DNA from 2 places in the Mycobacterium sp. SMC-14 genome. Region 1 is predicted to be linked to the other one. Evidence: riboswitches for the same ligand, from Rfam matches in the RefSeq annotation. Region 1 holds a riboswitch; the other holds the start of a gene.
What was found. Region 1 has a riboswitch for cobalamin ahead of ACKY0W_RS16730 (ABC transporter substrate-binding protein). Riboswitches for the same ligand answer to the same signal wherever they lie in the genome.

Region 1 (14,934 bases):
ACACCGCCACACGAAGATCTGCTGTTCCGATGCGGTCCTGCACTCCGGCGATAGCGTCCGCGAGCAGATCGGGGTCGGTGTAGAGCTGTGTCACCGGATGCCAGTCGGCGTCGTCCGCCATCCCGGTGGAGACCGCGAAATAGGAGCTGACAGCGGATAACTCGGCCAGCGCCGTGATCGTCTGATCCTGGGAGGCGCAGCGGTGGGTGGTCGCAGGCAGGGCGCGCAGTCGCTGCGGCAGGTCGCGTAGCGCCATGACCTGATTGCCGGATGTGGAACGCAGCATGACGGCGGCAGGATCGGTTGCCGTGAGCACGATTTCGGCGGAATCGCCGAGTCCCCAGCCCTCGCGGGACAGCACCCGGGTCAGTGCCGAGCGCAACGGCTCCTCGGCGTCGACCCGGGCGGTGCGCTCGTTGGCGTCCCCGACGAAGGTGAACATGCCGCTGGCCGGGTCGAAGCGCAGTGTGTCGTTGCCGAACATCTCCCCGATGCGCCCGGACACCATCAACTCTTCGCCGACCGTGTCCACCAACGTGCCCGCCGGATCCATCAGCCACACCCGATCGGCTACCCGCAGCGCCAATTCCAGATCGTGGGTGCTCAACACCACCGCCAACTGCTGGTCGCGGGCGAGCTCGCGCAGCAGCCCGAACAGTGCGGCCCGCGAGGACACATCCAGGAACGCGGTCGGCTCGTCGAGGATCAGCAGGCCCGGCTGTTGGGCCAGCGCCCGGGCGGTCAGGACCCGTTGGCATTCGCCGTCGGACAGTTCGGTGGCCGGCCGTGACGCCAGATGCTGGGCGCCGGTCGCCGCCAGCGCCCAGTCGATGATCTCCTCGTCGGCCGGGCGCAGCCGGCCGCCCAGACCCAGGTGTGGGATGCGGCCCAGCCCCACGAGCTCCCGCGCCGACAGTAGGCCCGGATCGACGCGCTCGGTCAGCACCACCGCGACCCGGCGGGCCAGCTCGTCTCGGGGCAGTGCGGTCAGGTCGGTGCCGTCCAGCAGGACACGTCCGCCGAGCGCGGGCTGCAACCCGGCCAGTGTGCGGATCAGGGTGGACTTGCCGGCACCGTTGGGCCCGATCAGCACGGTCAGTTCGCCGCGCCGCGCTTGGGCGGCCAGTCCGGCCGCTACCGTCGTCGACCGGCGCCGGTTGCGGTAGCCGATCGCCAGACCGGCGAGCTCGACAGCCGCCGCTGTCATAGACGCCGGCGTCATGACGGCAACCCCGATCCGCGACGGGCCCGCAACAGCACGGCGATCACCACCGGCGCCCCGACCAGCGCGGTGACCGCATTGATCGGGATGATCAGGTCGCTGCCGGGCACCTGGCTGACGATGCCGCAGCCCAGCGCGGCGACCGCGCCCAGCAGTATCACCGCCGGGACCACCACGCGATGGTCGGAGGTGCCGACCACGATGCGGGCGATGTGCGGCACCACCAGCCCGAGGAACGCGATCGGTCCGCAGAACGCGGTCGTGACACCCGCCAGCAGCGACGCCGAGATGACCGTGACCACCCGGGCCCGGTGCACGTTGATGCCCATCGTCGCCGCGTAACTCTCGCCGAGCAGCAGGGCGTTGAGCGGGCGGATCGTCAGCGCCGCGGTCAGTAGCCCGACCGCCACCAGCGGCAGCAGCAACTCCAGATCGGCCCAGCCGGTTCCGGCGAAACTGCCCAGGCCCCACAGCAGGTACTGCTGCACCCGCTGTGGATCGGAGTACACCATCGCCAGGCTCACCAGCGCGGTGCTGGCCGCACCGATCATCACCCCGATCAGCAGCAGCGTCGCCGCCGAGCGGGTCCACCGCGACAAGACCAGCACCAGCGTGAGCATCGCCGCCGCCCCCAGGGCCGCCGCGATCACTTCCGCGGCGCGGCTGGCTCCGGCCACCGCGGTGGTGAATCCGCCGCCTGCCGCGCCACCGAGCAGCACCACCAGCGCGACGCCGAGGCTGGCACCGGAGCTCACGCCGAGGATGTAGGGGTCGGCGAGGGTGTTGCGGAATAGGGTTTGCAGCTGCAGTCCGGCGACCCCGAGCGCGGACCCGGCGGCCAGCGCGGTGAGCACCCGCGGTAACCGCATGTTCCAGACGATCACCTGCCAGCGCGGGTCGGAGGGCTCGGCGCCGAACAGCACCTGCACGGTGTCGAGCACCGGCACCCGCACCGGCCCGAGCACCAACCCCAGCACGGCCAGCAGAACCACCGCGGCGCTCAGCGCGGTCAATACCAGGGCGATACGTGGCTTCATCGCGACACCCGCCGGTAGAACTCGAATGGATGGTTGGCGGCCAGCGCGGGATGCAGGATCGCGACCAGGTCGCCGAGCAGCAGATCCGGGCGCGCGGTGCCGCGTTCCCAGTAGAGGTTGCCGCCTCCGGGGGTCATCGCCTTGGTCGCCGACCACACGTGGCCGATCCGCAGCGCGGTCAGCTCGCCGTAGCGGCTGTCGCGGGCCACCGCGTCGCCCAGGGTCCGCCAGTCGTCGGTGACCAGCCATACCGGCGCGGTGCCGGCACTGGCGTACACCGACTCGAAGTTCAGTTGCCGGTTTTCGGCGCCGGTGTCCGACAGCCAGGGGTAGGTGCCTCCGGCGTCGGCGACCAGACGCCCCGAATAGCTGTCGCCGGTGGGCATCGACCAGCTGCCCGAATACATGGTGCCGACCAGAACCTCGGCGGGCTTCGCCCCGGCGGCTTGAGCGGCCAGGGCACGGTAACGGTTGCGGATGTCCTGGTAGGTCTGCGCGGCCTGACGTTCGGTCCCGGTCAGCGCGGCGAACACCTTCATCCACTCGGCTCGGCCCAGGGGAGTGGATTCCAGCCATTCGGCGTCGGCCAGTACGGGCAGACCGGCCTCGCGCAGCTTGGGATAGCCGGGATCGTCGATACCTTCGGTGACCAGCAGATCGGGGCCGGCACTGAGCACCCGCTCGACGTTGAGCTGTCCGCCGGGGGCGTACCCGACGATCTCACCGGTCTCGATGCGGGCGCGAATCTGCGGATCGGCGACGGCGGCCGGGCTCGCCACTCCGGTGACCACGCCGGCTTGCCCGAGTTCGGTGATCATCGCCAGGTGCGTCGTCGAGCCCGAGTAGAGGCTGTGTACCGGGACGGTGATCTGTTGGGCGTGGGCCAGTTCGCCGCTCAGTGCCGGTGCGGGCGCACCGCAACGCACCAGTACATAGGACACCGGCTTGCCGCCGAGGTAGGGCCGTTTGACAGTCAGGACCTGGTAGCTGCCGTGGTATTCGAGGACGAAGTTGGTGGCCTCGGTCAGCGTCGACTTGTCGGGAAAATAGTCGGCAGCCGGATCGAAGTCGGTGATGCAGCCGGCGCGCGCCTGCGGGGTGCGGGCTGCGAGTTCGCCAGAGCAGCTGGCCAACGACAGCGCGGTGGCCAGCGCTACCAGGAGCGCAGGAACTACCCGCAACGCACGGGGCATGGGCGTGAGTCAGCTTCCTCGGGGTACACCGCCCCGGTACGCAGGACGCGTTGACGTGAGTCTCCTGGCTCTCGGATCACTGCTTGCCTCGCCTTCCAACCCCACAAGTGGCGGGCCGTGGCTGATGAGGGTCGCTCCCCGATGACAGTGGCGGGACCGCGCCGGATTCACACCGGCTTCCTCAATCGTCATCGCCTTACCGGCGACATTGTTGCATGCCGTGCTGCGTTAGGCTGGCCGCCGTCTCGTGGCGTCAGGAACCCGGTGCGAATCCGGGGCGGTTCCGCCACTGTGAAGGGCCATCGGCGCAGCCGGGCCCGTTAGCCAGATACGGCCACGAGACATCCGACGACGAGGGGCGAGAACCCCGAGGAGGCCCCTGATGGCTGATGCACGCCGTATCGCGCTGTTGTCCACGTCCGACACCGACCTGCTGTCCGCGCGGGCCAGTGGCGCGGCGTACCGGCTCGGCAACCCGGCACGCCACGACATCGAACCGCTGGTGGCCGGCACCGACGTCGTGGTGCTGCGCATCCTGGGGTCGTCGGCCGAGATCGCCGACGAACTGAAGCTGCTGCGCGCGACGGGCCTGCCGCTGGTGGTGCTCGGCGGGGAGCGCTCGCCCAACGCCGAGTTGATGGAGTGCTCGACGGTCCCGATCGGCCTGGCCGCGCAGGCACACGCCTATCTCGCCGAGGGTGGGCCGGCCAATCTCGCGCAGCTGCACGCGTTCTTGTGTGACACGGTGCTGCTCACCGGGGAGGGTTTCGATGAGCCGGCGGTGATCCCGGAGTGGGGTTACGGCAAGCGCGAGTCTGTCGAGGCTCCCGACGCGGTGCGGATCGGGGTGCTCTACTACCGGGCCCATGAGGTCAGCGGCAATGCCGGTTTCGCGCACGCGCTGGCCGACGCCATCGATGGGGTAAAGGTCGCCACCGGGGCGGTCGGGGTGCCGATCTTCGCCGCGTCGCTGCGCAACGCCCCCGATGAGCTGTTTGAGGCGCTGGCGCAGCTCGATGCGGTGGTGGTCTGCATGCTGGCGGCCGGTGGGGCGATGAATGCCACCGCCGGTGTCAGTGCCGGTGACGACGACGGCGCGTGGGACATCGAACGGATCGCGGCGCTGGACATTCCGGTGTTCCAGGGACTGTGCCTGGCGTCGTCGCGCGCGGATTGGGAGGCCAACGACGACGGCGTCAGCCCACTGGATTCGGCCACTCAGATCGCCATCCCGGAATTCGACGGACGAATCATCACGGTTCCGTTCTCCTTTAAGGAGATCGACGACGACGGGCTGCCGCACTACGCCGCCGACCCCGAGCGCTGCGCCCGGGTGGCTGGAGTCGCGGTGAATCACGCTGTGCTGCGCCGCATCCCGAATGCCCAGAAGAAGCTGGCGCTGGTGCTGTCGGCCTACCCCACCAAGCACTCCCGGGTGGGCAACGCCGTCGGCCTGGACACCCCGGTCTCGGCGGTGCGGCTGCTGCGCCGGTTGTCCGACGAGGGCTATGACGTCGGGGACGGCTTCGGGGTGCTGGATGTCGCTGACGAGACGCAGGCAGGGGATCGGCTGATCCACACCCTGATCGAGGCGGGCGGTCAGGACGAGGACTGGCTGTCCGCCGCGCAGCTGGCCGGCGCGCAGGTGCGGGTCACCACGCAGCAGTACGCGCAGTGGACCGCCGAGTTGCCCGACGACCTGCGCGATGCCATGTCAACGGCGTGGGGTCCGGCACCGGGCAAGCTGTTCGTCAACGAGGCCGGCGAGATCGTGCTGGCCTCGCTGCAATCCGGCAACATCGTGCTGATGATCCAGCCGCCCCGCGGATTCGGGGAGAACCCGGTGGCGATCTACCACGACCCGGAGCTGCCGCCGAGCCACCACTACCTGGCCGCGTACCGTTGGCTCGCACATGGTTTCGGTGCGCACGCGGTGATCCACCTGGGCAAACACGGATCGATGGAATGGCTGCCCGGAAAGACCGCGGCGCTGTCTTCGGCCTGCGCCACCGACGCCATGATCGCCGACCTGCCGCTGATCTATCCCTTCCTGGTCAACGACCCGGGTGAGGGTGCCCAGGCCAAACGGCGGGCGCATGCCACGATCGTCGACCACCTGATCCCGCCGATGGCGCGCGCGGAGTCCTACGGCGACATCGCGCGATTGGAGCAGCTGCTCGACGAGTACGGCAACATCGCGACCATGGATCCGGCCAAGCTGCCGGCGATCCGCGGTGAGATCTGGAACCTGATGCGGGCCGCGGAGATGCACCGCGACCTGGGCCTGGACGAGCGGCCCGAGGATGAGGAATTCGACGACTTCCTGCTGCACGTCGACGGCTGGCTCTGTGAGATCAAGGACGCCCAGATCCGCGACGGCCTGCACGTGCTCGGCGGCGCGCCGGCCGGCCCGGAACGGGTGAACCTGGTGCTGGCGATCCTGCGCGCCCCGCAGGTGTGGGGCGGGGTGGACCACGCGGTGCCCGGCTTGCGGGCCGCCTTGGGGCTCAAGGAAGAGTCCGCTGCCGCGGTCGTCGACGAGATCGAGGGCCGCGCCCGCGCATTGGTCGAAGCCATGGAGTCGGCCGGTTGGGAAGCAGGCCTTGCCGACACGCTGCATCCCGACCCCGAGGTCTGCCGGGTGCTGAGATTCGCCGCCACCGAGGTTGTTCCGCGACTGGCCGGCACGTCGGCCGAACTCGACGCGGTGCTGCACGCGCTGGCCGGCGGGTTCGTGCGTCCGGGGCCGAGCGGTTCGCCGCTGCGCGGTCTGGTCAACGTGCTGCCCACCGGGCGCAACTTCTACACCGTCGACCCCCGCGCGGTGCCGTCCCGGCTGGCGTGGCAGACCGGGCAGGCGATGGCCGACTCGCTGGTGCGCCGCTACCTCGACGACACCGGCAGCTATCCGGAGTCGGTCGGGCTGTCGGTGTGGGGAACCTCGGCGATGCGCACCTCGGGCGACGACGTCGCCGAGGTGCTGGCGCTGCTCGGGGTGCGTCCCGAATGGGATGAGGCATCCCGGAGGGTGTCCGGGCTGGCAGTCATCGCACCCGAAGAGCTTGGCCGGCCCAGAATCGATGTGACGGTCCGGATCTCCGGGTTCTTCCGGGACGCCTTCCCGCACGTGGTGGCGATGCTCGACGACGCGGTGCAGATGGTCGCCACCCTCGACGAGCCCGACGACGCGAACTTCGTCGCCGCACACGCCCGCGCCGATCTGGCCGAACACGGGGATCTGCGCCGCGCCACCACCCGGATCTTCGGTTCGGCGCCCGGTTCCTACGGGGCGGGAATCCTGCAGGTGATCGAATCCGGGACCTGGCGTGACGACAAGGACCTGGCGGAGGTCTACACCACCTGGGGCGGGTTCGCCTACGGCCGCGGGCTCGGCGGCGCGCCGGCTGCCGACGACATGCGCACCAACTACCGCCGGATCAAGGTGGCCGCCAAGAACATCGACACCCGAGAGCATGACATCGCCGACTCCGACGACTACTTCGTCTATCACGGCGGCATGATCGCGACCGTGCGTGCCCTGACTGGCGCCGACCCGAAAGCCTATGTGGGCGACTCGACCTCGCCGGATGCGATCCGCACCCGCACGCTGGCCGAAGAGACCGCCCGGGTGTTCCGGGCGCGGGTGGTCAACCCGCGCTGGATCTCCGCGATGCGCCGACACGGTTACAAGGGTGCGTTCGAACTGGCCGCCACCGTCGACTACCTGTTCGGCTTCGACGCCACCGCGGGCGTGGTGCACGACTGGATGTACGAAAAGCTCGCGGCCGAGTACGTCTTAGACCCGCAGACCCGGGAGTTCCTCGACAAATCGAACCCGTGGGCGCTCCACGGAATCGTGGAACGGCTGACCGAGGCCGCCGATCGCGGCCTGTGGGAGCACCCCGACCCGGAGACCCTGGCGGCATTGCGGCAGGCTTACCTAGACGTGGAAGGCGACCTGGAGGACCGGTGAAAGTCTGGATTCTCGGAATCGGCATGGGACCTGCGCACGTCACCGCCGAGGTCGCCAGCGCACTGCGGTCCGCCGACTACGTAGTGGCATCCGAGAAGTCCTCCGACGACGGTCTTTTGGCATTGCGGCGCACCATCGTCGACACCTACGCCCCCTCGACCCCTATCGTCGCGGTCGCCGACCCGGCCCGCGACCGCTCCCCGGGGCTGACCGAGCCCGGCTATGCCCACGCCGTGGCGGACTGGCATGCTGCCCGGGCGCAGCGCTACGCCGACGTGCTGCGGTCCCGCGGCGGCACCGCAGCCTTCCTGGTCTGGGGCGACCCGGCACTGTACGACTCGACCATCCGGATCGTCGAGCGGGTGAAAGCCCTTGGGGTCGAGCTGGATTACGACGTGCTGCCAGGAATCAGCGCCCCGCAACTGCTGGCCGCCCGGCATCGGATCGTGCTGCATGAAGTGGGCCGGCCGGTGCACATCACCACCGGCCGGCGGCTGGCGGAGGCGGTCGCCGCCGGTCAGGACAACATCGTGGCGATGCTCAACCCGGACAGTCTCGATCTGTCCACGGTGGCCGAGTGGACGATCTGGTGGGGCGCCAACCTCGGTGCGGCGGGGGAGCGGCTGGTCACCGGACGGGTTTGTGACGTCGTCGAGGAGATCACGGCCGCCCGCGATGCGGCCCGGGCCGAGGCGGGTTGGGTGATGGATGTGTTCCTGGTGCGGCGAACCTGATGGCGGGCATCCTGATCGCCGGAACCACCAGCGACGCCGGTAAGACGGTGGTGGCCACCGGAGTGTGCCGTGCGCTGGCGCGCCGCGGTGTGCGGGTGGCGCCGTACAAGGCGCAGAACATGTCGAACAACTCCATGGTGTGCGTCAGCGCCGCCGGTGCGACGACGGAGATCGGTCGGGCGCAATGGATTCAGGCCTGCGCTGCGCGGGTCGAACCGGAGCCGGCGATGAACCCGGTACTGCTCAAGCCCGGCAGTGACCAGCAGAGTCATGTGGTGCTCATGGGCCGGCCGTGGGGGACCCTCTCGTCGTCGAACTGGATGCACGGGCGCGCGGAGTTGGCTGCGGCCGCGCACCGTGCCTACGACGATCTCGCCGGGCGCTACGACGTGATTGTCGCAGAGGGAGCAGGAAGCCCGACCGAGATCAATTTGCGCGCCGGCGATTACGTGAACATGGGCCTGGCGCGGCACGCCGGCCTGCCGGTGGTGGTGGTCGGCGATGTGGACCGCGGCGGGGTGTTCGCGGCGTTCTTCGGCACCGTGGCCCTGCTGTCGGCGGAGGATCAGGCATTGGTGGCGGGGTTCATCGTGAACAAATTCCGTGGGCAGCTGCGGTTACTGGAGCCCGGCCTGGCCGATCTGGAGCGCCTCACCGGTCGGCGGGTGTTCGGCACCCTACCGTGGCATCCGGAGCTGTGGCTGGACTCCGAGGACGCGCTGGATTTGGACGGCCGGTGCTCGGGGCGCACCGGGGCGCGACGGGTCGCGGTGATCCGATTGCCGCGGATCAGCAACTTCACCGACTTGGACGCTTTGGGGCTCGAACCCGATCTGGACGTGGTGTTCGCTGCCGACCCGCGTGGGGTGTCCGACGCGGATCTGGTGGTGCTGCCCGGAACCCGGGCAACCATCAGCGATCTGGCCTGGCTGCGTTCACGCGGGATCGATGCCGCGATCGCCGCCCACGCCGCCGCGGGCAAGCCCGTACTAGGGATCTGCGGGGGATTCCAGATGCTGGGCCAGATGATCCGCGATCCCGAGGGAATCGAGGGAGCGCCCGGCGAGGTGCCCGGGCTGGGCCTGTTGGACGTCGAAACATATTTCACGGCAGAGAAAACCCTGCGGCTGTCCGATGGCGGCTACGAGATCCACCACGGCCGGATCAGCCGCGGAGACGTCGCCGATGCGTTTCCCGGCGGGGTCCGCGCCGGCCAGGTTTTCGGCACTATGCGACATGGGTGCTTGGAGGTCGACGCGTTGCGTGCGGCGTTCCTGGCCGACACCCTCGGGCTGGCGCCGTCGCAGGTGTCCTTTCCCGCCGCCCGGGAGCGCCGGCTGGACCTGCTCGGGGATCTGATCGAAGAGCACCTGGACGTCGAGGCGCTGTTGGAGTTGGCGGGCGGCGGCGCGCCGGCGGGGCTGGCGGTCCTACCGCCGGGGGCGCCATGACGCGCGTGCTGCTGCTCGGCGGCACCGCCGAAGCCCGAGCACTCGCCGATCGGCTGGTCGGTGCGGGCGTCGATGTCACGACGTCACTGGCCGGCCGGGTCGCCGATCCCCGGTTGCCGGTCGGAGCGGTGCGGATCGGCGGGTTCGGCGGAATCGCCGGTCTGCGGGCGGTATTGGCCGACTACGACATGGTCGTGGACGCCACCCATCCGTTCGCGACGACGATGTCGGCCAATGCGGCCAGCGCGTGTGCCGCGGCCGGCAGACCACTGCTGCGGCTGGAGCGGCCCGGCTGGTCGCAGCGGGCCGTGCAGTCGTGGCATTGGGCCGACTCACACGAGCAGGCCGCACAGATCGCGGCCCGGCTGGGGCGGCGGCCGGTGCTGACCATCGGGCGCCAGCAGTTGGCGTCATACCTACCGGAGTTGTCCGACGCTGCAGTGCTGGCGCGCGTGGTCGAGCCGCCGTCGATCGACCTGCCGTCCGGCTGGTCGCTGATCAGGGACCGGGGACCCTACGAGCTGCCCGGAGAGCTGGCGCTACTGCGCGATCACCACGCCGACGTCGTCGTCACGAAAGACTCCGGGGGGCAATACACCTGGCCCAAGATGCTGGCCGCCGAGGAACTCGGCCTGCCGGTGGTCATCGTGCGGCGTCCGGCCCGTCCGGCGGGCGTGGCCACGGTGAACGACGTCGAGCGGGCGCTGGCCTGGGTGCTAACCGGCGACTGAGGCGAGCTGCAATGCGGCGCCCGCGGTCAGCAGTGCGGCGACCTTGACCACCTCCAGCCCCGCATAGGCGTAGTGGGCGCGGGAGCGCTCGACGATTCCGCCGGGTGGAGCAGTCTGCGCGGCCAGCACCGCATCCGAGCGGCGGCGCAGCCGGGGCCGGACCACCAGGATCTGCGTGGTCAGCACAGCCACCGCAATGCAGACCCCGGCCAGCGAAATCGGTTCGGGGGGAGCGGTGGCCACCGCCAACACCACTACCGTGGCCAGCACGATCTCCACCGCATTGAGGGCCCGGAACACCAGCCGCCCGATCCCCAGTCCTAGCGGGATGGTGATCCCCGGTGCCCGGAACTTCAGTGGGGCTTCCAGGAACGAGATCGCCAACACCATGCCCAACCAGGCAAAGACCACTGCCGCCGCGAGAGCGCTCACCCCGCCACCTCCAGGAGTATCTGTGTCTATCAGTTGCAGGTAACCTATCTGTGTCATCCGGTAACAGACAAGAGTCTTTAGGCGGTAATCCTGGCCACACGCCGTCGGGCAGACTGGCAGCGTGATTGTGGAACATGGAGTACTGCCCATCCGGCCCGGCAGCGAAGCCGACTTCGAAGCAGCGTTCGCCAAGGCGCGCCCGTTGATCGCCGCCCAGCCCGGATTCCTGGGGATTTCGATGTCCCGGTCGGTCGAGTCGCCGAACCTCTACCTGTTGCTGGTGCAGTGGGAGAACATTGAGGCGCACACCGAGGGGTTTCGGAAGTCGCCGGAATTCGAGCAATGGCGTGTGTTGTTGCACGGTTTCTACGACTCACCGCCGGTGATCGAGCACTTCGTGGGTATCGACTAAAGGAGATGGTCGCCCGTGGACGCACAGCGAACCCTGGAGTTCAACGCCCGTAACATTGCGGAGTTCCGCAGCAGCGGCGGAAAACTCGGCGGACGGTTCGAAGGGGCTCCGGTCCTGTTGCTGACCACCACCGGGGCCAAATCCGGACAGCAGCGCACCAGCCCGATGATGTATCTCCCCGAGGGGAACCGGATCATCGTGTTCGCCTCCAACGAGGGCAAGGACAACCATCCGAGCTGGTATCACAACCTGCGGGCGAATCCCTCGGCGACTGTCGAACTCGGTACCGACACCTTCGCGGTCACTGCTACCGAGATCACCGGTGCCGAACATGACCGGCTCTACGGGATTCAGGCGCAGCGTTACCCGGGTTTCGCCACGTACCGCGAACGAACCCAGCGGGTCATCCCGGTGGTGGAGCTGGTCAGAACGGGCGCCTGACCCTAGCTAGGCCGCCCCTTCGGCGGGTGGGTCGGTGTCGCCTGCGAGGAGTTCGTCGGGGTGGTGGGCATGGTTGATTCGGGGTGGGCTGGTGGTGTCGGTCCAGGCGAGGCGTCCTGATGCGGTGACGGTGGTTTGTTGGCGGCCTTCGCTGGTGTCGGTGTGGTGGGGGGCGCAGGCGAAGTAGAGATTGTCTGCGTTGGTGCGGCCATGGGGGGTCCAGGGTTGGGCGTGGTGGACTTCGCAGTGATAGCCCGGGGCCAGGCAGTTGGGGTGGGTGCAGCCGCGGTCGCGCGCATAACAGATCAACCGCTGGTCGGCGGTCGCGATTCGTTTCTGTCGGCCGAGGTAGAGCGGGCGTTTGGTGTGGTCGTCGAAGACGGCGAGGTAGTGGATCGTCTCGGCGGCCATGGCGATCAGATCTCGCATGGGCAGTCGGGATCCGCCGCCGGTGAGTGCTGGTGGTGGCATTGGGACCGATGGATCGCCTGTGGCCTGGGCGGCTTGATTCAGTTCGGCCAGGGTGGTGGTGACGACGACGGTGACGGGGTGGCCGCGGTGGGTGCCGAGTTTGCCGGAGGCGATGGCGGTGGACATGGCCAGGCGAAAGGCGTCGTGGCAGCGCTGCGCCGGCGTGCGGTCATCACGCCCCTTGGCTCCATCGGGCACATGTCGTCCGGGGCGTACGGCGGCGGCAATGGCTTCGAAGTAGGCGCGGGCTTGGGGGTCGAGGAGTCCGGTCAGTTTGGACATGCCGTCGGGGCCTTGGCGGCCCAGCACGAGGGCGCGGCGTCGTGCGCGGTCGCGGTCGCTGAACAGTCCGTCGGGGTTGAGGTGATCGGCGATGCGTTGTCCGATCTTGGTGACCACCCCGGCATCGACTCCGGTGGCGTGGGAGACCAGGGCGGCTTCGGCCTGCGCGATCTGGGGCGGGGTCACTGATCCGGGCAGGACGTCGACGGCTTGGCAGATCGCGCGAATGTGTTCGTCACCAATCGAACCGGATTCGATCGCGCTGGCTAGGGCCGGGAGTTCGGGCGGGATCGGTGCGCCGGTCAAAGAGCGTCGGGGCCGGATGCGGGCGGCCAGGCGGCAGCGGCGGGTGATCTCACGTGGGGTGATGCGCAGTCGCGTCCACAACGCATTGCGTGCCGCCGCGATGCTTCCTTCTCTATCGGGTGGGTCGGCGAGTTCGCCGAAGATCCGGTACATCAACCCGCGATTGACCCGCTCCTGGTTTTCCAGCCGGTCGGCAAGGTCGATGCGAAAGGTGTTGCCCACCAGATCCGTCGAAGTCGTCCGCAACACCGCATGGGCGGCATCAATGGCATCCAGGGCAGCGCGGATCTGCTCCCGCGCCGCTGGCGCACCCACGACTGTTGCCATACCCCCGACGCTAGAAACCACCCCCGACAAACACGCCGGAAGACAGCCCAGGAAAGGTCGCGGCTGTGGATCAACCCGCAACTGTGGATGAATCCCGTAGCATCGCAACCCATGGTTCGTCATGCCTACGCCCACGATGCGGTCGTGGTGATCGACCCGGGTGGTAGCCCGAATGCGCCCGGCGGAGCCATCACCAAAGCACTGTGCGGCAGCTGGGATCACCAGCCGCCGTGCCCACTAGCGCCCCACCACGTTGCCAATCACCTTGACGGCGAGGAGCTGGTGTTGCGGGTGCTGTTCGCCACAGGAGCCGCCGACGAGCCACGTGTGCGACTCCTGGTCGGTGAAGCGCTTGCTGCCGGCGAGCTGACCGGCCCCGACGGGTTGGTCACGACATGGCGGCTGAAATCGAGCGATGCCAGCGATATCCGGCCGAGCGAGAAGAGCCACGCCGCGGACCTGATGCACACCTGAAGGTGTCAATCCCGGATATGCGCCAGCCGCGACGGCCGTTCCATGTATGTCGCGTCGGGCGCCGCAAAGCCGAATTGCCCATACAACCCGTGCGCGTCAGCGGTGTGCAACGCCCAACGGAAGTCCTGACCCGGGCCCTCGTCGATCATCGTCCGCAGCAATCCCTTGCCGATCTCCTGTCCGCGCTGATCGCGACAGACATAGACGTCAGCCAGGTAGGCGAAGGCGGCACCGTCGGAGACCGCGCGGCAGAAACCGATCATCGCTCCGTCGTCGGCCCGGTAGGCGCCCACCGTGCGCCACGCGCTGTCGAGTTGGCGGTCGAACATGGCGCGGGTGCGGTATTTCGCCCAGTAGGTGTGTTCGACCAGCTCGTTCCAGAGCCAATCCCGATTCACGCGCGCAGCATCGGTCGAGAACTCGACACCATCGGGGGCCGCCACCGCTACCTCCTCATCCGCCCTCGAGCCAGGCACCACGCCACCGCGGTGAGCAGGGCGCCCACGCCCACTCGCCGGGCCAGCCGGGTCGTCCGCGGAATGTCGGACGGCGCAGGCGGTCGACCGTAGCCCATCCGCGCGCGATCTTCACGCCGATTTCCGTAGTAGGTGTTGACCCCGCCGAGTTGCAGCCCCAGCGCCCCGGCGAACGCGGCCTCGACCACCCCGGCATTGGGGCTGGGATGGTGGCGGGCGTCGTGGTGCCACGCCCGCAGTGCGCCGGCGGGGTCGGGCCCCAGGGCGGCGGCCAGTGCCCCGGTCAGCCGGGAGGCCGGCAATCCCAGCAGGTCATCCAATCGTGCTGCGGCCCAGCCGAACCGGTCGTAGCGGGCGTTGCGGTGACCGATCATGGCATCGAGCGTGTTGGCGGCGCGGTGCGCGACCAGACCCGGAACGCCCGCGACCGCTCCCCACACGAACGACGCCACCACCGCGTCGGAGGTGTTCTCCGCCACGGATTCGACGACGGCACGGGCGATCTCGTCGGGTTCCAACGCGCTCGTATCGCGACCGACCAGGTTGCGCACCCGGGTCCTGGCCGACTCCAGTTCGCCGTCGGCCAGGAAGGCGTGCACGGCATCGGCCTCGCGTTCCAGGGAACGGCCGCCAAGCACCGCCCAGGTGGCGAGGGCGGTCAGCGCGGTGCGTGCCCAAGGGTTTCGGGCGAATTGTTCGCCCGCGTACGCCAGGGCGGTGACGCCGCCGACCAAGACCACGACGTGGGCGACCCCGCTGGCTCGATGGTCGCGGTAGATCCGCCGCTCGAGCGCCAGCGCGCACGTCCCGAACCCGGCGACCGGATGCAGTCGCCGCGGATCACCCCAGGCGCGGTCGGCGGCGTAGCCGAGCGCCAATCCGAGTGCCCGGGAAGCAATCATCGGCGGTTACGGTCGAGCACGGCCAGCAACTGATCGGTCAGGTCCGGGGGCCGCACCGCGATCCGCACCC
Region 2 (14,934 bases), 2.3 Mb from region 1:
CGCGACCCGAACTTCTAGAACGCGTTCTAATCTGACCGTCATGGGATTTCTCAAGCAGGACACCCCGCAGATCGACTTTGAGGAATGGAGCAAGGGCACCCGCGCCGAGAAGATCATGCCGATGGCGCGGCACTGGGCCGAAGTCGGTTTCGGTACCCCGGTTTTGCTGCACCTGTTCTACGTCGTCAAGATCGCGGTCTATGTTCTGGCGGCCTGGTTGTTGGTGCTGACCACCACGGGAATCGATGGCTTCACCAATGTCGCGCACTGGTACGCCGAGCCCATCGTGTTCGAGAAGGTCGTGCTGTACACGATGTTGTTCGAGGTCGTTGGCCTGGGCTGCGGGTTCGGACCGCTGAACAATCGGTTCTTCCCGCCGATGGGCTCGATCCTGTACTGGCTGCGACCCGGCACTATTCGGCTCCCGCCGTGGCCGAGCCGCATTCCGTTGACGAAGGGTGATAGCCGAACGCCGTTCGATGCGCTGCTCTACGGCGCGCTACTGGTGCTGCTCATCATCGCGCTCTTTTCCGATGGAACCGGCCCGGTGCCCGCTCTGGGAACGACGGTCGGGGTGCTGCCGGCGTGGCAGATCTGGGCCGTGTTGATCGTGCTGGCGGTGCTGGGTCTGCGGGACAAGGTCGTGTTCTTGGCTGCCCGCGGTGAGGTATACGCCTCGTTCACCGTCGCGTTCCTGTTCGCCGGCTACGGCGTCGATCTGATCCTGGGCGCCAAGCTCGTCTGTCTGGTTATTTGGTTGGGCGCGGCGACATCCAAGCTCAACAAACACTTCCCATTCGTCATCTCGACGATGATGAGCAACAACCCGCTGTTTCGACCGCGGTTCATCAAACGCAAGTTCTTCGAGCACTTTCCAGACGATCTCCGTCCGGGCTGGCGTTCGCGCTGGCTCGCGCATTTCAGCACGGTCATCGAGGGACTGGTCCCGCTGGTGCTGTTCTTCAGTCACGGCGGCTGGCCCACGGCGATCGCCGCGTTCGTCATGCTGTGCTTCCACTTCGGCATCCTGTCCGCGATTCCGATGGGCGTGCCGCTGGAATGGAACGTCTTCATGATGTTTTCGGTGCTGGCGCTGTTCGTCGGTCATTCCGGGGTCGGGCTGACGGATATGACGACACCCCTGCCAATACTGCTTTTGGCCGTCGTCGCGGGGACCGTCGTGCTGGGGAATCTGTTCCCCCGCAAGGTGTCCTTCCTGCCCGGCATGCGCTACTACGCGGGCAACTGGGATACCACGCTGTGGTGCATCAAGCCGTCAGCTGACGCGAAGATCGCCGAGGGAATCGTGTCGATCGCCAGCATGCCCGCCGCCCAATTGGAGAAGTTCTACGGCAGCAAAGAAGCGGCGCAGATCCCGATGTACATGGGGTACGCGTTCCGCGCCTTCAACACGCACGGCCGCGCACTGTTTGCCCTGGCCCACCGTGCCATGGCTGATCAGAACGAAGACGACTATGTCCTGACCGACGGCGAGCGAATCTGCAGCACCGCTCTCGGATGGAATTTCGGTGATGGGCATTTCAGCAACGAGCAGCTGGTCGCCGCGCTACAGAAGCGCTGCGGGTTCGAGCCGGGCGAGGTGCGCATCGTGATGCTTGACGCGCAGCCGATTCAGCGACAAACCCAGCAGTATCGCTTGGTCGATGCCGCCACCGGTGAGTTTGAACGTGGCCACGTGAAAGTGGCGGACATGGTGGTGCGTCAGCCCTGGCAGGACGACCTGCCGATCTACGTCGATCGCCCCGCCGCGATGTGACCCAGATAACTGGTACAACCAGTTGACCAGTGGGGCGGGGTGCCTGACGATGTAGACCATGGATCTGGCGCCCATCTCCCGCACCGCACTCTCCGACACGATCTTCGTGCGGCTTGTCGAAGAGATATTGACCGGACGCCTGCCCGCCGGCGAGCCGCTTCCGTCGGAACGCGAACTGGCCCTGACCCTGCAGGTCAACCGGCATGCCGTCCGCGAAGCGCTCAAGCGGTTGCAGCAGGCGGGACTGGTCCGGATCAGCCACGGTGGAAAGACCCGGGTGCTGGACTGGCGTCAAAGCGCCGGCCTGGATGCCCTGACCGGATTGGCCGTCGCCGGGGCGATCCCGGCACGCCAGATCATCGGCGACGTGGCGGTGATGCGGCGCTCGATCGCTGCGGACGCCGCACGCCTGTGCGCGCGGAACGCCTCGGCGCAGCAGCGGGCCGCGATCATCGCGGCCGCCGCGGAATACCCGACCGCCGGGGATCTCACGGAGGTCAGCGACGCCGACCTGGCGTTCTGGATCGCCGTAATTGACGCGTCCGGCAATATTGCCTATCGGCTGGCTCTCAATACCCTGGTCGCCGCCTACGACGAGATGGGACGCGAGGCCATCTATGCGCTGGGGGCCGCCGAGTTCGCCGACCGCGGCGCACACATCGACCTGGCCGCCGCTATCGCCGCCGCCGACGAGGACGCCGCGTACCGCCTCGCCGACGAGCTGCTGACCCGGTTCGTCACGGCCTGCCAGGCCGGCGCCGAGGGAGAGGACTAGCCGCATGTTCGACCTCATCGCGCACGCCATTCCGGTCTTCGTGCTCTGCCTGATCCTGGAAGCCGTGTCGTTCGTCGTGCGCCCCGACGACGACGAGCGCGGCTACGAACTACGCGATACCGGCACCAGCCTTTCGATGGGCATCGGCAACGTGATCATCAACATCGGCTGGAAGCTGGTGGTGCTGGCGGTCTTCAGTGGCGTCTACCTGCTGGCCCCGGTTCACCTGCCGGCGGCCAACCCGCTGACCTGGATCGCGCTGTTCGTCGCCGACGACGTCGCCTACTACTGGTATCACCGCACCCACCACACCATCCGGGTGTTCTGGGCCAGCCACGTGGTGCACCACTCCAGTCAGCACTACAACCTGTCCACCGCACTGCGCCAGACCTGGACGCCGTTCACCGCGGTGCCGTTCTGGATCCTGTTGGCGTTCGTTGGTTTCGCCCCGTGGATGATTCTGCTGCAACAGTCCGTCAGCCTGCTCTACCAGTTCTTCATCCACACCGAGCGGGTCGGCAAGCTCTGGCGACCAATCGAATTCATCTTCAACACCCCGTCACACCACCGGGTGCACCATGGGGCGAACGCCCAATACCTCGACAAGAATTACGGGGGAATCCTCATCGTCTGGGACCGGCTGTTCGGTACCTTCCAGCCCGAAGACGAGCGCGTGGTCTACGGCTTGACCAAGAACATCGACACGTTCAATCCGGTGCGGGTGGCCACCCACGAGTACGTCGCGATCTGGCGCGACATCCGCGCGGCCCGCAGTTGGCGTGCGGCGTGGGGCCACCTGTTTCGCGGCCCGGGATGGCAGCCCACCGGTTAGGAACCGGGCTGGACCCACTCGTCGACCGTGAAGTTGGCTTCACGCTCGACGGGAGATGGGGGAGGGTGGCAGGTGTGCGGGCTATACGGGCTTGACCCACTCGTCGTAGAACGGCGGCATCGCCGACGCCCGAGAGGTGAACTGCGCGTCGCGCTTCTCCAGGAAGGCGCGCACGCCGTCGGCGCCGTCGCCGATGCTGGTGTAGAACATCGCCAGCGAGTCCACCCGGTGCGCCTCGACCGGGTCGGGCTGCGCGGAGTTGCGGTAGAGCATCTGGCGGATCAACGCGAACGAGACCGGCGAACGCCCCTTGGTCCAGGCGTCGGCCAGCGCCCGCGCCTGCGCCAGCAGCGTCTCTGGTTCGTGGAGGGACTGCGCGATCCCACAGGCGCGCGCCCCCTCGGCGTCGAGGATGTCGGCGCGGTAGAGCAGATCCAACGCCGTTGGCACACCCACGATCCGGGGCAGAAACCACGTCGAGCACGCCTCCGGGGTGATGCCCAACTTCCCGAACACCAGACCGAACCGCGCCTTTGTCGAAAACAGCCGGGCGTCCATCGCCAGCATCATGGTGGCGCCGATCCCGACCGCCGCACCGTTGACCGCGGCGATCACCGGCTTGCGACAGCCATAGATCGCCAGCGTCACCCGCCCGCCGGTGTCGCGGACCCGGGCCAGCTCCGGATCATCGAGATCGGCCATGGCGGCCAGTGACGGCGACTTGGACTCGTCGAGTCCGAACACATTGCCCGAGCTGGACAGGTCCATCCCCGCGCAGAAGGCGCGTCCGGAACCGGTGACGATCACCGCGCGAACGGCGTCGTCGTCGTTGACCTCGACGAAGGTGCGTTCCAGCTCCTCGGCCATCTCGACGGTGAACGCGTTGAGATTGTCCGGTCGGTCCAGGTACACGGTGAGAATGCCGTCTTCGACCTCGTGGCGCAGCGTGTTGAACTCCATCAACCGAGGCTAGTTGCACCGATCTGTTGACTCTGCCCCCGGGGGAGATTCGACACTGGAGCGCATGCCGACACTGTTGCCCATCGGGGACTTCTCCCGGATGACCTATCTGACCGTCAAGGCGTTGCGGCTCTATCACGAGCGCGGCCTGCTGGCGCCCGTGCAGGTGGACCCGTCGTCGGGGTACCGCTATTACAGCCCGGACCAGGTGCCGATCGCCCAAGTCATCCGCCGGCTGCGGGATCTGGGCATGCCGCTCGACGAGCTGACCGACGTGGTCCGCGCCGAACAGGTCACCGACCGCAACCGGGCCATCGTGGCTCACCTGCAACGGCTCCAGGACCGCCTGGCGCAAACCCAGGCCAGCGTGGAATCGCTGCGAGCGCTGCTCGAAGACTCCGGTGATGCCTGCGACGTCACCTACCGGTCGGTGCCGGCGACGCTGGCGGCCGCGGTCGTGGACCAGGTGGCGATGGCAGACATCGACGACTGGTGGACGCAGGCGTTCTCCGAGCTCGACGCCGCGGTCGTCGACGCCCCCGGGGCTCGCGTGCGTTGTACTCGGCGGAGTTCTTCGAAGCCGGCGGGGGAGAGGTGATCGCGTTCCGACCGGTGGGCGCCGCGACGGCCCGGGGCAGGGTGCACACGCTGGAGATTCCCGCGGCGGAACTGGCGGTGGCCGTGCACCGCGGGGCGTTCGGCGAGCTGGACCGCACCTACGCCGCGCTGGGCACCCATGTTGCCGAACGCGAACTGGGTGTCGATGGACCGATCCGCGAGCACTACCTGGTGTCCGGCTACGACACCGACGACGAGACAGCGCATCGCACCGAGGTGTGCTGGCCGATCTTTCGCACCAAATCCTGACCCACGACAAGGAGTTCACCCATGGAAATCACGCTGCACACCGTCACCTTCGACTGCGCCGACGCCGGCGAGCTGGCGCGGTTCTGGTCGCAGTTGCTGGCCCGACCGGTCGACGACGGAGCCAGCGCCGCGATCGCCTCAGTCGGCATCTCCGCGCAGACGCCCCCACGCCTGGTGTTCGTGCAGGTGCCAGAAGCCAAGCAGGTCAAGAACCGGGTGCACCTCGACCTCGTCGCGGCGGATCTGGCCGCCGCGGTCGAGCGGGCCCTGGAACTCGGCGCCGCCCGGTTGGCCGACCATGCCGATGGCGGCTACCGGTGGACCACCCTGGCCGACCCCGAGGGCAACGAGTTCGACATCGTGGCGGCCTGACATGTCTTTGCTGACAAACGCATTGGTCGCCACCGGACCAACCGCCGAACATCGCGACGCGATGGCCCGCTACGGGTGGTTGGTCGGTGGCCGCTGGGATCTTGACATCACCTGGTTCGGCGACGAGGGCACCCGCCACGTCTCCGGCTGGATGGTCGCGGACTGGGTGCTCGACGGGCGAGCCGTCCAGGACGTCTGGCACGCCGAAACTCTCTTTCACGGGACCACACTGCGCGTCTACGACCCGGCTATCGACGCCTGGCACATCCAGTGGACCGAACCGCAACTGGGACTTCGGCTGCACCAACTGGGCACGGCCGACGCGGACGGGATCGTGCAGGACGGCACGCTGCCGGACGGCTCCGCCATCCGATGGAGCTTCCGCGACATCGGGCCGGACTCGTTTCGCTGGCGCGACGAACGCAGCGACGACGGGCGCACCTGGCTGCTCAAGCAGGAGTATCTCGCCCGCCGCCGCTGAATCCGGTGTCAGGCGGTGACAGCGTCTTTCGCCTCGGTACGCGCGAGGAAGCGGGGCGCGATGCCCGCCGCGGTGGTCGCGACCGCCGCCGATCCCAGCGCCTGGGCCCAACCGATCGGACCCAGCGGCGTGCATCCCATGAACTGGCTGATCCCCGGGATACTGATCAACAGCGCCATCGCCGCGAAAGACCCACCCGCGGTAGCCAGCAGCAGTGGGGAACGCGACTCCAGCAGGGTCTGGCCCAGCTGGGTGGTCACCAGCGCGACCAGCGCCACCGTGGAGGCGCGTCGCGGAAAGCCGGTGGCTCGCGCCATGAACCACGCCGCGAGGGTGGCACTGGCCGTGGTCGTGCCACGCACCGCCACCGCCCGCAACAATGCCTTCTCGTCGGGCCCGCGCCCCCCGAAGGGCATCGGGCGACGCGGTTGGCTGATCGCCAGCGCGGTGGCCGGGAACGCATCGGTCACGATGTTGACCAGCAGCAGCTGGCGGGTGTTCAACGGTGCCTGACCGGTCAGCGCGCTGCCGATGATCGCGAACACCGCGCCGCTGGCGTTGCCGCCCAACAGCACCGCCACCGCCGCCTGCACCCGCTGCCACAGTTGGCTGCCCTCGTTGAGCGCATCCAGCAGGGTCTCGATGCGGCCGTCGAGCAGCACCACGTCGGCGGCGGTGTGGGCGGCGTCGCTGCCCTGGGCGACGATCCCGATCCCGACGGTGGCGGCCCGGATGGCGGCGGCGTCGTTGGCGCCGTCGCCGACCATCGCCGACACCTTGCCGCTGCGTTCCAGCGCCTGCACCACCTGCACCTTGTTCGCCGGCGACATCCGGGCGAACACCACCCGCTCGGCCACGGCGCGCTCCTGCTCCTTGCCCGACAGCGTCTCCCATTCCGAGCCGGTGATGACCTGGTCGGCGGTCAGCTGCAAGCCCATCTTGCGGGCGATCGCGCGACCGGTGGTCGGGTGATCACCGGTGATCATCCGAATGGGCACCTGCCGGCGGTGCAGCTCGGCCAGCAGGCCGGCCGACCCAGCGCGCGGGGTGTCGGAGATGCCGACGAATCCGACTAGGGTCAGCCCGTCGGCGCATTGGCGGGCCATGGCAGCAAGCTGGGCTTCGGGATCGTCGGGATCGGCCGAAAGCGCTTGCAGTTGAGCGGGACTGAGCTCACGTCGTGCGACCGCGAGCACCCGCAGTCCCTCGTCGGCAAGCTGTTCCACCACGTCGTCGATGTCAGCCGGGACGTCGTCGCAGGCCGCCAGCACCACCTCGGGTGCACCCTTGATGGTCAACTCGGTGCCGAACACCGATGCCGCGAACGGCCGCCCCGATCGGAACGGCAGATGGGCGTCGGCTGCCCCCGATGCGATGGCACCCGGCACCGACTCGGCTGCCGCAACGATCGCGGCGTCGGTGGCGTCCACATGGCTTTGCCCCTTCGCCGACGGCGTCGCACGTACCGCGCACCGCAGCACCTCGTCGCGGGAATGTTCGGATGCCGTGCGCACTTCGGTGACCCGCAGCCGGTTCTCGCTGAGCGTGCCGGTCTTGTCGAAGCACACCACGTCGACGCGGCCCAGGGCCTCCACGGAGCGTGGCACCCGCACCAGCACACCGGATTTGGTGAGTCGCTGCGCCGAGGCGTGCTGAGCCAGTGTCGCCACCACCGGCATACCCTCGGGGACGGCGGCGACGGCCACCGAAACACCTTGGGCCACCGCCTGTTGCAGCCGGGTACCGCGCAGCACCCCCAGCGCGCTGACCAATCCGCCGGTCACCAGGCTCAGCGGCCAGGTCCGGTTGGTGATCTGGCCGAGCTGGTGGCCCAGCCCGATGTCGCCGTGTCGACTGGTGACCAGGTCGGCGGCGCGCCGCACCTCGGTGTCGGGTCCCACCGCGGTCACCAACGCCAGGCCCGTCCCGGCGGCCACGGTGGTGCCGGCGAAGAGCATGCAGCGACGTTCGGCCAGTTCTGCGCCCGGGGTGGCGTCGAGCTGCTTGGTCACCGGCAGCGACTCCCCGGTCAGTGACGCCTCGTCGACCTCCAGCTTCTCCTGCTCGATGACGCGGGCGTCGGCCGGCACCACGTCGTCGGGACCCACCTCGATCAGATCCCCGCGCTGCAACTGCTCGGGGAGCACCTGCACGCGTTCGCGCGTACCGTCGGGCCGGATCGTCACCTTCCAGGCGGGCGGGATCTGGTCGGCGAGCAGCCGATTCAGCCGCAGCTCGGCGCTCAGCCGTTGACCGGCGGCCAGCACGGCGTTACTGGCCAGCACGGTGCCGACCAGCAGGGCGTCGATGGGCGAGCCCAGTATCGCGGTGGCCGTGGCGCCCAGTCCCAGCACCGGGGTCAGCGGGTCGGACAGTTCGTCGCGCACCGCGTCGAGGAATTGCCAGATCACGGGTCGTTCGGTGTCCGCGGCAATGCGCGGGGCGGAGGTGGGCTCTGCGGATTTCAGTGCGTCACGCACCTGCTCCACCGACATGGCATGCCACTCGTCGACCGGAACCGGCCGGGGCAGCGGTGCGTTGACGACCTTGCGCGCCGACCAGTAGCCGGACGCTACACCCGCCGCCGCGCCCAAGACCACCGCTTCGGGCCCGCGGCCCCGGACGGTCGGAATCAGCAGCAGGGAACCCATCGCCGAAGCGCCGACGGACAATTCGACGCCGCGGCGACTGGCCGCCTTCGCCGCGGGCAGGGCATGCAGAATCCGCCACACCCCGGCCAGGTCATCGACGATCAGGTCCGCCTCCAGCGGTTGCGAGTGGCTGTCGTCGGGCAGGATGCCCACCCCGAGATCGGCCGCCGACAGTGCCTGGGCAGCCGCCGAAGAAACCACCGCGACGGTGTGGCCTTCCTGTTGGTAGTCGTGCACCGCGTCGAGCAGTGCCTCGTCGATCGAATCGCCTGTCATCGGTGCGATTTCGTCGAACGCGGGCCGCAGCTCTCCGAGACCGACGGAGTCGTCGACGGTGATGGTCTGTACGTCGGCTCGCTGTGTCTCGGCGAGCGTCGCGGTAGCCAGCGGATGTGGTGCCGGGGCGAAGAGCGCCTCGGTGACGGCGCGCCCCTTGCCGCGGCGTGTGCCGGGCACGGGGCGCCAGCCGGGCTGCAGGTCGCCGGCCGCCAACATCGCCTGGGCGCGCTCCCAGGTGGTCAGATCCTTCTCGTCGCCACCCCGAAGCCGCACCAAGCGCAACGACTCGCTGCGCAGCACTCGCGGATCGAGAATCACCACATCGATCCGATCCAATCGGCGCAGGCTGTCCGGGTCGATCTGCAGCGCCTCATCGTTGTTGGCCAGTCCGCGACCCAGTGTCGCCGCGAACGATTCCTGCGTGGAGCGGGCGGCTTTCGGCACGGCGACCAACGCGGCATTGCCGGCCAGGTTCGGGTCGCGGCTGGCCGCGCCGACCGCCGCCGCGCCGATCGCCTGAACCCAGGTGCCGCGCTGCAGGTGTTGTTCGATTGGGCCGACCGGGGCAGGTACCGGGCGTGCGGCTGACTGCGTCTCGGATCCGGTGGTGGGGCGGGCCAGTTCGCGCCGGGACCATGCCCGGGCGTCGGCGCGCGTTTCGGCTGCCTTGAAGGTGTTGATCGCCAGGTCGATCGCCAGAATCGACGGGGCGACGGCGAGCGCGTTGGCGGCGGTGGAGGCCAGCCCCATGGCAGTGTCCGTTGCGCGTTTACCGATGCGTTCCTCGAGGAGTCGGCGCAGCCGCGGCTGGTGGTCCAAAGCGACCACGGCGCCTTGCACACTGGCCGGCAGACGGGGAACGCGCAGGACGCGCCCGGCCAGCGCGATGCCGAAGCCGACGGCGCTGATACCTGCCATCGCCGCGGTGGAGACCGCCAACAGCCCGTCGCCGGGTGCGGGGGTGGCGCGGGGTGTGGGACCGTCGGCGACGTCGTCGTCGAGGTCGTCGTCGATCAGGGGGCTCTCGACGACGGTGATCGTATCGAGAGGCTCGTCGGTTGCCGGTTCGACGTCGTCGATCAGGGCAGGTATCGAGGGGGGCATCGGTCTCCTTCGCTCGGCGACCGAATCTGCAAGGAAAGCCTGCGGAGCCTTCGGTCGACATGGTCAATCGTCCGAAGGTCTCGCTCGCGAAAGTCCTGGGTCCGCTGAATGACCGGGCGGGTGGAACCCGCCGTATTGACGACCATTCACATCCGCCACAGGTGTGGCGGGTAGGAACTACTCCCCTTCACGCTCGAAGGTAGGTCCGGTAGGCAGCGTTCAGCTGAACACCGGCGAGACCCTACTTGAAATGCCGGTGAATGCTGTGCACCACAGTGGATCTGGCGGAGTAGATCGAGCGCGCAGTTGCGTGGCCCGGGGTCGGGCCGGGTTCAGGCGTGCGGCGACCAGTAGGCGAGCATCTCGGCGAAGGTGTCGAATGCCGGTTTCGAAATACCGTAGGGAGCCTCGAAGTGCAGGCTCAACGGATAGCCCAAATCGGCCACGCCGTCGATGACCCGCTTGTACAAGTCGAGCAACTGGCGGCGTTTGACGTCGGGTTCGCCCGCGGCCAGTGTCCGCACGAAGGCCTGCTCGGCGGCGACGGCTTCGTTGCCCGGGTCCTGGATCAGCCAATCGACCAGTCCGACCTTGGACTCCATCTTCGGCACGAAGCCGAACGACAACAGGACCTCGGGCCGGTGGTCGCTGACTTCGGAGAAGTCGCGGAGGAATCCGACAATCGCATCGGAGTAGAGCAGCTGCGTCATTCCGAAGGTGGCGCCCCGGTCGCATTTGAAGTCGAAGCGTTCCCGCTCGCCGTCCCGTGTCGGGATGAGGATGACGCCCCGGTTGTCGACGAGGTCGTCGAACTTCGACAGCGCGTCGGTGGGTGCGACGCCGCCGCCCTCGCCGTCGTTCAGCGTGCGGGGGACACCTACGAAGATGATTCCGTCGAACCCGGCCCGGCGCAGGTCCACAAGGCGCGTCCGCAGCGCCGCCTCGTCGAGGAATGCGGTTACCTGCGTGCACAGTCCGCGTACGCCGGGCAGTTCGGGGTGGATGATCGACCAGAAGTCGGATACGTCGAGTTTGGGTTTCATCTCGACCGGCCGACCGTCATCCTCGGGGATCAACCCGGGGATCATGACGTGCCCGATCCGGCCTGCGATACCCGCCTGCTCGGATAGCTGTAGAACCTTGTATGCCTCTTCGCGGGCGTGCTCAGGCCCGCGATCGGTGTTGGGCGGCACCAATTCCAGTGCGATGGTGTTCAACGGCACCAGGGGACTCCGATCTCATGGAATGGACATGTTGCGCCCCAGAAATCGCTCTGGGGCGCAACATGTCAGAAGGTCACAGGCCGGTGCGGGCTTCCTTAGCCGCCGCAACAAGATTGGCCAGCGATGCTGTCACCTCGTCGGTCTTGCGGGTCTTCAGGCCGCAGTCCGGGTTCACCCAGAGACGTTGCGCCGGAACAGCATCCAGCGCCTCGCGGAGCGACGTGGCCATCTCGTCGGTGGACGGCACCCGCGGCGAGTGGATGTCGTAGACACCCGGGCCCACCCCGTTGGAGAAGCCGATCGCGTTGAGGTCGTCGAGCACCTCCATGTGCGAGCGGGCCGCCTCGATCGAGGTGACGTCGGCATCCAGATCAGCGATCGCCCCGATCACCTCGCCGAACTCCGAGTAGCACAGGTGAGTGTGGATCTGCGTCGCATTCGAGACACCCGAGGTGGACATCCGGAATGATCCGACCGCCCAGTCCAGGTAGGCCGCCTTGTCGGCGTCGCGCACCGGCAACAGCTCACGCAGGGCCGGCTCGTCTACCTGAATCACCGCGATGCCGGCGGCTTCCAGATCCACCGTCTCCTCGCGGATAGCCAGCGCCACCTGGTAGGCGGTGTCGGCCAGCGGCTGGTCGTCACGGACGAACGACCAGGCCAGGATGGTGACCGGACCGGTGAGCATGCCCTTGACCGGCTTGTCGGTCAGCGACTGGGCGTAGGTGGCCCAGTCCACCGTCATCGGCTTGGGCCGCGTGACGTCGCCGAACAGCACCGGCGGGCGCACGCAGCGGCTGCCGTAGGACTGCACCCAGCCGTTGCTGGTGGCGAAGAAGCCGTCCAGCTGCTCGGCGAAGTACTGCACCATGTCGTTGCGCTCCGGTTCGCCGTGCACCAGCACGTCGAGGCCGAGTTCTTCCTGCAGCTTGATGACGGCGGCGACCTCCGCCTTCATCCGGTTGGTGTACTCCGCGTCGTCGATCTCTCCGGCCACCAGCGCGGCACGGGCCTTGCGGATCTCCACGGTCTGAGGGAAGGAGCCGATCGTGGTGGTCGGCAGCGGCGGCAGGTGCAGTCGCTCGTCCTGAGCGGCGCGACGCTCCTCGGCCGAACCGCGCTGGATGCCCGCCTCTTTGATCTTGGAGATCTGCGAGCGCAGCGCCGCGTTGTTCAGTCGCGGGTCGGACTTGCGGGAGGCGACCGCGGCGTTGGACGCGGCGATCTCCGCGGCGACCGCGTCCCGGCCCTCGCGCAGGGCGCGAGCCAGGGTGGCCACCTCGGTCACCTTCTCGGCGCCGAACGCCAGCCAGCTGCGCAGCGCGTCGTCCAGGCCGGTCTCGGGCTCCAGCGAGTAGGGCACGTGCAACGTCGAGCACGACGTCGATACGGCAACAGCCTCCGCACTCCCCAGCAGCGACGCCAGCTTGGCCAGCGCGGCCTGCAGGTCGGTGCGCCAGATGTTGCGGCCGTCGACCACACCGGCGACCAGCGTCTTGGAAGCCAGCTCCGGCACCGACGCGATCTTGGTGTCCGCGCCGTAGACCAGGTCGACGCCGATCGCCTCGACCGGAGTGCGGGCCAGGGCGGGCAGCCCGGCGCCCGGGTCACCGAAGTAGGTGGCCACGAAGATCGACGGCCGCTTGCTCAGCCCGCCGAGACGGTTGTAGACCTGCTCGGCCAACGCGGGGGCGTCGGCGGAGATGTCGGTCACCAGCACCGGCTCGTCGATCTGCACCCACTGCGCGCCGGCGTCGGCCAGCTTGCCCAGCAACTCGGCGTAGATGTCGGTCAGCTCATCAAGGCGGGCGATCGGTGCGTCCGCACCGTCGACGGCCTTGCTCAGCAGCAGAAAGGTGACCGGCCCGATGATCACCGGACGAGCGTTGATGCCCTGCTCCTGCGCCTCGGCGAGCTCGGAGAGCACCTTGGCCGGGTTCAGCGAGAACTTCGTGTCCGGGCCGATCTCGGGAACGATGTAGTGGTAGTTGGTGTCGAACCACTTCGTCATCTCCAGCGGGGCGATGTCCTTGTTGCCCCGGGCTGCGGCGAAGTAGCGGTCCAGCTCATCGGCGACGCCGGCCACCCGCGCCGGGAGTGCGCCCAGCAGCACCGCGGTGTCGAGCATCTGGTCGTAGTAGGAGAACGTGTTCACCGGCACCGAGTCCAGCCCGGCGGCGGCCAGCTGGGCCCAGGTGTCGCGGCGCAGGCCGGCGGCCACCGTCTTCAGTTCGTCCTGGCCGATCCGGCCGGCCCAGTAGCTTTCGGTGGCGCGCTTGAGTTCGCGGCGCGGCCCGATACGAGGTGAGCCGAGAACGGTGGCGGTAAAGGGTTGAGCGATCACGATTTGATCCTTCAATTGACGAGGGTGGGTCAACGCCAGCAGTCGCCCAGCTGATCCGGTCCCGTGCCTATATATAAAGCACTATAACCCTCAAAACCAGACGCCCATTCCGCGAGGCGTTGATCCGCCGGGCGCGGCGCGCCCAGCACAACGGGCAGGTATTCGGACTCGCAGGCGCGCACCGAGGTGCTCCTAGTGGCCGTCGCTTCCCAGTCGGTGGGCGAACCCGTGACCAGTGCTTTGTGACGGCGGTCGTTCCTGCATACCGCTGCGGGACAGTCCCGGATTCTCACCGGGTTCCCTCTTGCGCTCCACGGAAAACCGCATTGCGCTCGATGCCGACGCCGCCTTACGGCAGCTACGGCAAACCAGTTGCGTAATGAAGATTACCTGGTCAATCGGCTCGAAGCGCCTCCGGGATCGGGGTCTGGCCGTCGTTGAATTCGATGGTGCGGCCGATGGTCGAGTTGTCGGCCAGGCAGGCGGCGATCACCTCTGCCACGTTGTCGCGGGAGACCTGCCCCTTGCCGGTATCGGGGCCGAGGGCGATTCGGCCGGTCGCCGGATCAAGGGTGAGCCGGCTCGGGCCCAGCACCGTCCAGTCCAGATCGGTGGCACGCAGGTGGGCGTCGGCGGCGGCTTTGGCCTGCGCGTACGGAAAGAACGGATCGTCGTCGGGAACACCGTGATCAGGACCCGCGCCGAAGTAGGACACCATCACGAAGCGCCGCACACCGGCCTGCTCGGCGGCGTCGATGCTGCGGATGGCGGCGTCGCGGTCGACGGCGTAGGTGCGTGCCGGGTTGCCGCCGCCGGCTCCGGCGGAGAACACCACCGCGTCGTGGCCGGCCACGACGCGGGCCAGGCCGTCGACGTCGAGTTGCTCGATGTCGGCCACCACCGGGACCGCGCCGGTGACCGCGACCTCCTCGGCGTGTTCGGGATTGCGGAACACCGAACTGACCTGGTGGCCGCTATGGGCGAGGATGGGGGCCAGCAGCAGGGCGATCTTGCCGTGGCCGCCGATGATCACGATGCGTGCCATGGAGTCGACGGTACGCGGCTAGCATGATCACCGCGGTCCGACGGACTTCCGGCGCAGGATATGTCCCCACCCGCACGATTCAATTCGTGCTGCCCTGGGGAATATTCATTGACGCTCATTCGCATGACGGCAAGTCGTGCCTGTGCCGAGCCACCTTCGTCATTGGTAGAGCAATTGCTCGAGCAGATGCTTTTTCGCACCGGCCGGCGCGCATCCCCATCCGA

Region 2: another riboswitch for cobalamin. It lies ahead of metE (5-methyltetrahydropteroyltriglutamate--homocysteine S-methyltransferase); the one in region 1 lies ahead of ACKY0W_RS16730 (ABC transporter substrate-binding protein).

The regions. Positions count from the first base shown of each region.
Region 1 is NZ_CP176429.1:3,506,824-3,521,757, reverse strand. Features, by position in the region: gene ACKY0W_RS16740 (ATP-binding cassette domain-containing protein) at 1-1,222, opposite strand, end outside; gene ACKY0W_RS16735 (FecCD family ABC transporter permease) at 1,219-2,259, opposite strand; gene ACKY0W_RS16730 (ABC transporter substrate-binding protein) at 2,256-3,452, opposite strand; cobalamin riboswitch at 3,489-3,678, opposite strand; cobalamin riboswitch at 3,670-3,806, shown strand; gene cobN (cobaltochelatase subunit CobN) at 3,835-7,425, shown strand; gene cobF (precorrin-6A synthase (deacetylating)) at 7,422-8,159, shown strand; gene ACKY0W_RS16715 (cobyric acid synthase) at 8,159-9,610, shown strand; gene ACKY0W_RS16710 (cobalt-precorrin-6A reductase) at 9,607-10,341, shown strand; gene ACKY0W_RS16705 (hypothetical protein) at 10,327-10,773, opposite strand; gene ACKY0W_RS16700 (antibiotic biosynthesis monooxygenase family protein) at 10,895-11,185, shown strand; gene ACKY0W_RS16695 (nitroreductase family deazaflavin-dependent oxidoreductase) at 11,201-11,626, shown strand; gene ACKY0W_RS16690 (DUF222 domain-containing protein) at 11,633-13,012, opposite strand; gene ACKY0W_RS16685 (hypothetical protein) at 13,124-13,486, shown strand; gene ACKY0W_RS16680 (GNAT family N-acetyltransferase) at 13,492-13,929, opposite strand; gene ACKY0W_RS16675 (cobalamin biosynthesis protein) at 13,932-14,864, opposite strand; gene ACKY0W_RS16670 (cobyrinate a,c-diamide synthase) at 14,861-14,934, opposite strand, start outside.
Region 2 is NZ_CP176429.1:1,191,111-1,206,044, forward strand. Features, by position in the region: gene ACKY0W_RS05765 (DUF3556 domain-containing protein) at 41-1,777, shown strand; gene ACKY0W_RS05770 (FadR/GntR family transcriptional regulator) at 1,836-2,552, shown strand; gene ACKY0W_RS05775 (sterol desaturase family protein) at 2,557-3,384, shown strand; gene ACKY0W_RS05780 (crotonase/enoyl-CoA hydratase family protein) at 3,466-4,344, opposite strand; gene ACKY0W_RS05785 (MerR family transcriptional regulator) at 4,409-4,942, shown strand; gene ACKY0W_RS05790 (GyrI-like domain-containing protein) at 4,939-5,211, shown strand; gene ACKY0W_RS05795 (VOC family protein) at 5,233-5,583, shown strand; gene ACKY0W_RS05800 (hypothetical protein) at 5,585-6,064, shown strand; gene ACKY0W_RS05805 (HAD-IC family P-type ATPase) at 6,073-10,098, opposite strand; gene ACKY0W_RS05810 (mycobacterial-type methylenetetrahydrofolate reductase) at 10,431-11,321, opposite strand; gene metE (5-methyltetrahydropteroyltriglutamate--homocysteine S-methyltransferase) at 11,395-13,680, opposite strand; cobalamin riboswitch at 13,801-14,005, opposite strand; gene ACKY0W_RS05820 (SDR family oxidoreductase) at 14,060-14,710, opposite strand; gene ACKY0W_RS05825 (DNA/RNA helicase domain-containing protein) at 14,834-14,934, shown strand, end outside.